DNA from 4 places in the Priestia sp. AB genome. Region 1 is predicted to be linked to each of the others. Evidence: riboswitches for the same ligand, from Rfam matches in the RefSeq annotation. Region 1 holds a riboswitch; each other region holds the start of a gene.
What was found. Region 1 has a riboswitch for cyclic di-AMP ahead of kdpF (K(+)-transporting ATPase subunit F). Riboswitches for the same ligand answer to the same signal wherever they lie in the genome.

Region 1 (2,201 bases):
GATCAAATTTTAAATGCACAGTCCTTTAAGAAAAAAGGCTACTGTATGGTTGTGGAAGAAGAACAGTTAACAAAGGAAGTGTTTTTGCGTGAAGTAAATGAGCTTCAGCAGCAGGCAAGTACGATGAAGCGTACAATGCGTGAAGCAACAAAAACGGATGCCATTTCAATTCTTGTAAATGAAATTGAGAAAATGAACTAAAAAAAGAGGCTGAGACAAACGTACTTTAGCCGAAGTAAAAAACGAACTATTGATCAAGGTTTTTGATTAGTGGTTCGTTTTTTTTTTGTTAAAGTGAACGTAGGTTTCACCTGTTCAGATCCTTCTAGCAGTTGATTGGAGGACAAAGCGAAGTCTTGCACGAAAATCAATTGCAGTGTCACAATCGGCTCAGCTGATGTATCCCATTTGTTCGTCTTTAGAAGGGATACATTTAGTTATATCACAACCTTTTTTTCTTTGAATCTATTATTTTAAAATAATGAATACCCATGGAAAAATAAAGCTTTTAAAATTTCAAAAAATGTTGTTGACAGTAAATTTTAACAGGAGTAAGATTACTCTCATGAAACGTTCCACAGTGACACGCTGAGTCTTTCCTGAAAGAGAGGGGAAGAGCGGAGGACCCAATTATTAGGGGTGAATCTCATAATTGAGTAGGGTTACTTTCTTGACCCGAACCCGTCAGCTAACTTCGTAAGCGTTAAGAGAGAGGATGGTGTAATCGTGGCCGTTTTCTATAGCAGCGGATAGCGCGTTCCTTTCAAAATATAGGTGAAAGGAGCGTCAAGATGCATCTACCTAAGCAAATGATTCAAATGATTGAATATCGAGCAATATGCGATCAGCAATCTTTTGATCTAGCAAACCGCTATTTGTCTACGTTAGCTAATCAAAGTATTAAACGCAGCAGGAAAAACCATAATTAAGTCTAAAAATTAAATAACAAATATACGCTTAATCAATCATGAGCGGGGGACCCAATATTTTGTACGTATGTACTAGGGGTGAATCTCTTAACTGAGTAGGGTTACTTCCATAACCCGAATCCGACAGCTAACTCCGTAAGCGTTTTGGGAGTAAAAAAATTCGTGTCGATCACGGCTTATTTGTCGTGCATTAAACCGCGGAAGAGGACTCTCTTCTGCGGTTTTTTTAATGGGGAAAATAGGAGAGCAGGTTATGTCTGCACCGTAAAGAGGATATAGTAGGGCTTTTAAAACGAGATCAACAATACGTGAGGATTAAACAATCAAAGATAACCTTTCGCTGCTAGCTCACTTGGGCGTGATGCTTTACGCACAGAAACAGTCGCTACGCTTAATCATTGGTGGTAAGAAACAGTTAGGAGGGAGCAACTTGGATACGATCATGCTTGGAACACTTGCCATATTAACAGCTGCTATGTACGGAATTATTTGCTGGTCGTCTCATGTAGTAGACGAAAGAGAGGAGAAGTGAACATGTCGTTCATTTTGCTAGGTATTTCAGTTCTTGTTTTAATTTATTTAGTATATGTACTGTTAAATCCAGAACAATTTTAATAAGCGGAGGAATAAAACGTGGGGATTTTTCTACTATCAGTTGCGCTGCTGCTTGTTTTTGTAGCGCTTATTGCAAAGCCCGTAGGTATTTATATAGCGAATGTGTTTTCAAACGATAAAAACACTAGCTTAGTAGGGAAGATAGAATCGGTGATGTTTAAAGCGGCAGGAATTAAAGGGCATAATCAGACGTGGAAGCAATATGCACTTGCTCTCGTTTTGGCGAATACGTTCATGATTTTTGTGGTGTATCTTATCTTCCGGTTTCAAGGGGTACTGCCGCTTAACCCAAGCCACATCAAAGGAATGGATCCGGCCCTTGCTTTTAACACGGCCATTAGTTTTATGACAAATACGAACTTGCAGCACTACAGCGGTGAATCAGGTTTGTCTTATTTCTCGCAGATGGCCGCCGTTGTATTTATGATGTTTGCTGCACCTGCAACAGCACTTGCAGTAGCAATCGCTTTTATTCGCGGGTTGGCAGGGAAGGAAATGGGAAACTTTTTTGTTGATTTTGTGAAATCAATTACGCGTGTTTTACTTCCTATCGCTTTTATAACAGGCATTTTATTTGCGTTTTTAGGTGTTCCTCAAACGTTAAACGGAACGGTGACTGCCCATACATTAGAAGGGGCAACACAGCAAATAGCAAGG
Region 2 (2,201 bases), on a different contig from region 1:
TTTCTTTTAACCATTTAACAATCATCCCCGTTTGAGATAATGTAAATGGAATAAATACGCCAACAGCATATAAAGGAATTAACCGTTCTGTATTACCGTGAAACGCTATGATAAGCAAGATAGAGGCAATTCCAAGGGTCACAATCTCATTTGAATAGCCCAAACGATCACCACGTATCGTAAACATACGCGGGATATACTTATCTACAGCTAAGTTAACAGCCAGTAAAGGAAAGGCTGAAAAGCCTGTATTGGCAGCTAATACTAAAATTAAAGCTGTTGTACCCTGAACAAAATAATAGAAACCATTTCGTCCCAACACTTGGGAAGCAAGCTGTGAAACAACCGTCTCCTCTGCTTTAGGTACAATTCCAAACCAATAAGCCAAGAACATGACACCTGAAAACAAAATAGCTAAAATAACGCCCATTGCAACAAGCGTACGTACCGCATTTCTTGCAGCTGGTTGTCTAAAGTTGGTTACAGCATTTGAAATAGCTTCTACGCCTGTAAGGGCTGAACATCCTGATGAAAAAGCTCGTAGTAGTAAAAATAAGCTAATTCCTGGCACTGCAGTTCCAATAGCCGGATGAACATCAGGAGACACCTGACCAGTGGCTACTTTCCATATGCCTACGCCTATTAAAAGAACCAATGCAAGAACAAATAAATAGACAGGGTATGCTAAAGCCGAAGCTGATTCTGTTACACCTCTTAGGTTCAAAACCATAATAAAAATAACCAATGAGCAAGCGATAATAACCTTGTAATCATGAAGAACAGGAAAAGCCGACGTTAATGCATCTGTTCCAGATGAAATACTTACAGATACGGTTAAAATATAGTCTACTAACAGAGACCCACCAGCAATAAGCCCTGCATTCTCTCCAAGGTTATGTTTAGATACAACATAAGCGCCGCCACCTTCTGGATAGGCATAAATAATTTGTCGGTAAGAAAGGATAAGTGCCGTTAAAAGGATAAGTACCCCAATACCGATAGGTATGGAATACCAAAATGCAATCATTCCAATAGTAGCAAGTACGATTAAGACCTGCTCTGGACCATATGCCACGGATGAAAGTGCATCGGATGAAAGAATAGCTAAGGCTTTGACCTTATTTAGCTTTTGTTCACCTAGCTCCTTTGATTTAAGTGGCCTCCCAATTAATAAACGTTTTATGGATGAATAACTCATCTAAACTCCTCCTGGACCCTTTGCCATTATTTATATTAGTTTACTCTCATCATTCCCCATCTCAGAAAAAAAACACAAAAAAGAACACTAAGGTTCTGCTTAGTGTTCTTTCCAGGACAAATAAAAGCAAACCTTCTCTCCAAACGCTTATGAGGTTAGCTGTCGGATTCGGGCTTTAAGAGTAGCCCTACCTTCTTACAGAAGGATTCACCCCAAGTGCAAGTGCACACAAAAATGGGTCCCCCACTCCTTAGTGGATTAAGCGATAAAAGGTATGAAAATAGCAAGATCATATATGTATGGTAGGTACTATACGCCTGAATTTTACATTTGTAAAGAGCCGTTTCAATTAAAACTAATTTTCATATAATTCGTTTTTCTCTTTTATGTAGATAAATAAATTTTGATATCTTGAGCAAACTATTCAAGACGCCGTGAGACTTCAGTCCTTTGGTTAAATAATGTAGCAGAAAAACCTACCCTATCACACACCAGGGTAGGTTTTTCTGCTTTTCAGCTGCATATCATATACACCTCTAGTTTATATAATCAGCATTATCGGAAATTATAACTTACAAAAAAGTAGTTAGAATAATAACCAACTACTTTTTGTAGGATGTTTTAATTTTCTATGTTATTTACTTTAAAATTTCTTGATTATCCCAATTTTTCAAAGCCCATACTACCTCATCATTTTCATTGAGCGTGACTTCATCTAAACCTAACTCTATAAAATTCCTGTTTACAAAAACAGCCCAATGTATATTTTTCTTTGGAATTGAATGGATACCATTTATAGATATAATATTCCCTTGGGATTCTTCTATGTTAAAGGCCCTTTTTGTTACTTCGTATAATGTCTCACCTTCTTGAAATGAAACTTCTTTTGAAGCAATCGTCTCGTTTTTATCATTTACAATTCTGAAAGTACTCGTCATCTCTAATGCGTGCGTAGGGGAATAAATAACAAAAAGGAATATTGGTAAAAATATCAGTATCTTTT
Region 3 (2,201 bases), on a different contig from region 1:
GCCGCAGATTTTACATTTATTATGGCAGTGCCAATCATGGCAGGAGCAAGTGGACTTTCATTGGTTAAAAACTGGCAGTATTTCACATCAGATGCACTACCGTTTTTTATTGCTGGTTTTATCAGCGCCTTTATTTTTGCGCTGGTATCTATTCGCTTTTTCCTGAAATTAATTAACCGTATCAAATTAGTACCATTTGCACTATATCGAATAGTTTTAGCAGCTATTCTATATTTTGTATTTTTATAAAATAAACACGCGTGTTCTTTAGTCCCTTAAACTTCTAATAGAGACTCAAAGAGCAAGAAAAAGCTATTGCAACATTGCAATAGCTTTTTTGCATAAATATATATTATCGCCTTTTGAAAGCGTTTTATAAACATAGGTATTGACAAAACGTGTCGAAAAATAGTAAATTAATATTTGTGCAGTATAAAGTTAAGTAAAAGTAAGACTTCTGTTTAGTTTTATTGACTGTAAAAAACGTATGACAACGTATAGATCGTTTTAATTTTATAAAAACTGAATAATAAGCTTAATCGTATAGAGCGGGGGAATCATTATCGGCAGTAAAGCTGCCTTGGGGTGAATCCTTACAAAAGGTAGGAAACTCTCAATTCCGAATCCGACAGTTAACCCCGTTTGCTTTATTGAGAGAAAGAGCCCAAAATAGCGTAAGTAAAAGGCTGTTCTTTCTTAAGAATAGTCTTTTTTTGTTTTTTCAGAAAAATATATACAAATGTCATACATCTTTGGGGAGGTACATCTATGAAAAAAATTCGTTTTGGTTTGGCTACGCAGATTTTTACCGGATTAATCCTCGGTGTTCTTGTAGGGGTAATTTGGTTTAACGATCCGCGTGTAGTAACATACCTACAGCCGCTAGGAGACCTATTTTTAAGATTAATTAAGATGATTGTTATTCCAATTGTTATCTCAAGCTTAGTCGTTGGAGTTGCAGGAGCAGGGAGCGGTAAACAGGTCGGAAAGCTCGGCGTTAAAACCATTCTCTATTTTGAAATTATTACGACTTTTGCAATTATAATCGGTGTATTGGTTGCTAATATTTTTCATCCTGGGCAAGGTGTAGACATTCATTCAGCACAAAAGGGTGATATTTCACAATATGTTGAAACATCCAAACAGCAAGAAGGAAAGTCAGTGGCTGAAACTTTCTTACACATTGTTCCGACAAACTTTTTCCAGTCAATTGTTGAAGGAGACATGCTAGCAATTATCTTCTTTACAGTGTTATTTGCACTTGGAGTAGCGGCAATTGGGGAAAGAGGAAAGCCAGTTGTACAATTCTTCGACGGTGTTTCTCACGCAATGTTTCACGTGGTAAACCTTGTAATGAAAGTGGCGCCAATTGGTGTATTTGCTTTAATTGGTGTAACAGTTTCAAAATTCGGCTTAGATTCACTCCTTTCATTAGGAAAGCTTGTTATCTTAGTTTACTTAGCGTTAATTTTCTTCCTACTTGTTGTATTAGGAGGAATTGCGAAATGGGCAGGAATTAACATTTTCCACTTATTCCGCTATATGAAAGATGAACTGTTGTTAGCATACAGTACATCTAGTTCTGAGACAGTTCTTCCGCGTATTATGGAAAAACTTGAAAAGATGGGCTGTCCAAAAGCTATCGTATCGTTCGTTGTACCAATTGGCTATACATTTAACCTAGATGGTTCCGTTCTTTATCAAGCGATTGCAGCGTTATTCTTAGCGCAGGTGTACGGTATTGATTTAACGATCGTTCAACAGCTGACGCTCATTCTGGTATTGATGGTTACATCTAAAGGAATGGCTGCCGTGCCAGGAACATCATTTGTTGTATTGCTGGCTACTCTTGGAACAATCGGCGTTCCGGCAGAAGGGTTAGCCTTCATTGCTGGAGTAGACAGAATCATGGATATGGCACGTACGGTTGTTAACTTAGTAGGAAACACACTAGCAGCAATTGTGATGTCTAAATCTGAAGGCAAATTTGACCCTAAAAAAGGTACAGAGGTCATGAGAGCCGGCTAATTTATAAATTAAAAAGCTACTTATTCTATTCAAAAAATTAGAATAAGTAGCTTTTTTCGTAATAATTCCTTTATTATTATGGAAATTGACCCTATAATATGTAACATCAGGTATAAATATATCCAAATTTTATTCTTACATAAAAGCAGTCACTGGTTCCTTTCTTTATCAAT
Region 4 (2,201 bases), on a different contig from region 1:
AATTTTTGAATGCAGCGTTAGTTTTCTATACGATTTTTTCACCCACATATCAGCAAGAACGGTAAACCCTAACCCACCAATGATGAACAAAAAAGAAATCGTTATGTTAATAATAGGATCTCCAACATACTGCACTAAGTTATCAGACAGTAGCCCAAACCCTGCGTTATTAAAAGCCGAAATTGAATGAAACAAGCTAAAGAACAGCCCCTTAGACCATCCGAATTCCGGAACCCAGCGTATTGCTAAAAAGATAAGTGCAACAAATTCAATTAAAAATGAAAAGATAAACAGCCTTTTAACTAGCAGGACAACTCCGCCGACGCTCGTTTGATTTAATGCCTGCTGAACGAGCATACGCTCTTTAAATCCAATTTTTTTACCTAGCATCATAAAAATCAACACGGCAAATGACATAATGCCAAGACCGCCTATTTGAATTAACAGCATAATAATGATTTGACCGATGACGGTAAAACGGGTACCTGTATCTACGACGGCTAAGCCGGTTACTGTCATAGCGGAAGTAGACGTAAAAAAGGCATCTACCCACCCGATTGGCTCAGTAGTAGAAAAAGGCATCATCAATAGAAGAGCACCAATAATAATTCCTCCGCCAAAAATGGAGACAAGCAGCTGCGGAGGAGTGAGTTTAATGATTTGTTTTTTCATAAGTTAAACTCCTTCTTCTTCAAAACGGTTCAAATCGCGGTTATGTCCGATGACAATCAGCATATCTCCTTGTTCAATTATTTCATGCGCGGTAGGCGAGATCACCATTTCCCCGTCTTTTCGCTGAAAGCCGATAATATTGCAGCCGTACTTGGCACGAATGTTTAAATCAAACAGCGTTTTATTATGAAGTTTCTTAGAGGCGACAATTTCGACAATACTATAATCCTTTGACAATTCAATATAATCAATGATTTTTTCTGACACCACGTGATGAGCAATACGCTTAGCAATATCGCGCTCAGGGTGAATGACTTTATCCGCTCCTATTTTTTCGAGCACTTTTTGATGATACATATTCACTGCTTTTACCCATACTTGCTTAACGCCCATATCTTTTAAAAGCATCGTTGCCAGCACGCTTGCTTCGATATCATCTCCAAACGAAATAAGAGCATGATCAACATTGCGAATACCTAGCCCCTTTAAGCTAGCTTCATCAATCGCGTTTGCTTGCACAACATATGTAGCTGAGTTGCTAAATTTATTTACTACCTCCTGATTGCGGTCAATAGCGAGCACATCCACATCCAGATTAGCAAACTCTTCAACCAAACTGCCTCCAAAACGACCTAATCCCAATACAGCAAACTGTTTTTTCATAATGTATTTATTCCTTTCTTCAACTGCTGTGTGTTCTCTTAGCTTATACTTTTTCTAAAAAATTACATCTTTTTCTTAAAAAAAGCGCAAAAAAACACAGGAAGGCTCCTGTGTTTTTCCACACTCTTCCCCCTCAAAACGCTTGCGAAGTTAGCTGTCGGGTTCGGGTTTTAAGAGTAACCCTACCTTTTTAAGGATTCACCCCGGAGCACAATATGTGCGTAAATAATGGGTCCTCCGCTCCGTAATGGATTAAGCGATTTTTATTTAAATGTCTATGATCTATTTTTTAGAATAATCGATTCGATTCATGATACGTTTCACTTTACGAAAGCTATCTTACTCCTGTGGATTTTGTCTGTCAAGATATTTTTAGCGAAGACCTCACTTGCCCTGCAAGCTGCAAAAATCATATAAATCTAAACTGACAATCATTTTGTGAAATTGATCAAATAAATTAATAACAGCTAAAAGCTCTAACAGCTGCGTATCACTGTAAAATTTCTTTAATTGATTCATATCAGCATCCGTCAACTCCCTTGGACGCACCCGGTATACATCAATAAATCGAAACAGCAGTCGATCTTTTTCTTCCAGCTCTTTTTCTCTTAACACTTTTTGATTAAGCGTCTCATCGCCTACATATGACATGCTCATACACGTCTCACAGCCGTTAACACCTGCTAGATAAAGCCTTATTTTTTCCTTAGTCTCTTTTTCTACTATATCGCTGTTCCAAAGCGTGTCGTAAAGCTCATCATACAATCTTTTTACATGCGGAATTAAATTCAATGCTTTTTCAAAATTTGTTCCCTCTTCGTTTGCTAACAAAACTCTTGCCATTTTTTACTCACTCCTTTTTAATT

Region 2: another riboswitch for cyclic di-AMP. It lies ahead of POF52_RS30410 (APC family permease); the one in region 1 lies ahead of kdpF (K(+)-transporting ATPase subunit F).
Region 3: another riboswitch for cyclic di-AMP. It lies ahead of POF52_RS28870 (cation:dicarboxylate symporter family transporter); the one in region 1 lies ahead of kdpF (K(+)-transporting ATPase subunit F).
Region 4: another riboswitch for cyclic di-AMP. It lies ahead of POF52_RS04980 (potassium channel family protein); the one in region 1 lies ahead of kdpF (K(+)-transporting ATPase subunit F).

What each region holds. Positions count from the first base shown of each region.
Region 1 covers NZ_JAQMYN010000004.1:62,679-64,879, reverse strand. The annotation lists gene POF52_RS13260 (undecaprenyldiphospho-muramoylpentapeptide beta-N-acetylglucosaminyltransferase) at 1-201, shown strand, start outside; cyclic di-AMP (ydaO/yuaA leader) riboswitch at 577-719, shown strand; gene POF52_RS13255 (hypothetical protein) at 792-929, shown strand; cyclic di-AMP (ydaO/yuaA leader) riboswitch at 945-1,085, shown strand; gene kdpF (K(+)-transporting ATPase subunit F) at 1,464-1,544, shown strand; gene kdpA (potassium-transporting ATPase subunit KdpA) at 1,569-2,201, shown strand, end outside.
Region 2 covers NZ_JAQMYN010000034.1:8,685-10,885, forward strand. The annotation lists gene POF52_RS30410 (APC family permease) at 1-1,198, opposite strand, end outside; cyclic di-AMP (ydaO/yuaA leader) riboswitch at 1,329-1,473, opposite strand; gene POF52_RS30415 (DUF4430 domain-containing protein) at 1,837-2,201, opposite strand, start outside.
Region 3 covers NZ_JAQMYN010000023.1:18,803-21,003, reverse strand. The annotation lists gene POF52_RS28875 (undecaprenyl-diphosphate phosphatase) at 1-249, shown strand, start outside; cyclic di-AMP (ydaO/yuaA leader) riboswitch at 523-662, shown strand; gene POF52_RS28870 (cation:dicarboxylate symporter family transporter) at 769-2,028, shown strand.
Region 4 covers NZ_JAQMYN010000001.1:972,468-974,668, reverse strand. The annotation lists gene POF52_RS04985 (TrkH family potassium uptake protein) at 1-672, opposite strand, end outside; gene POF52_RS04980 (potassium channel family protein) at 676-1,335, opposite strand; cyclic di-AMP (ydaO/yuaA leader) riboswitch at 1,460-1,604, opposite strand; gene POF52_RS04975 (carboxymuconolactone decarboxylase family protein) at 1,720-2,178, opposite strand.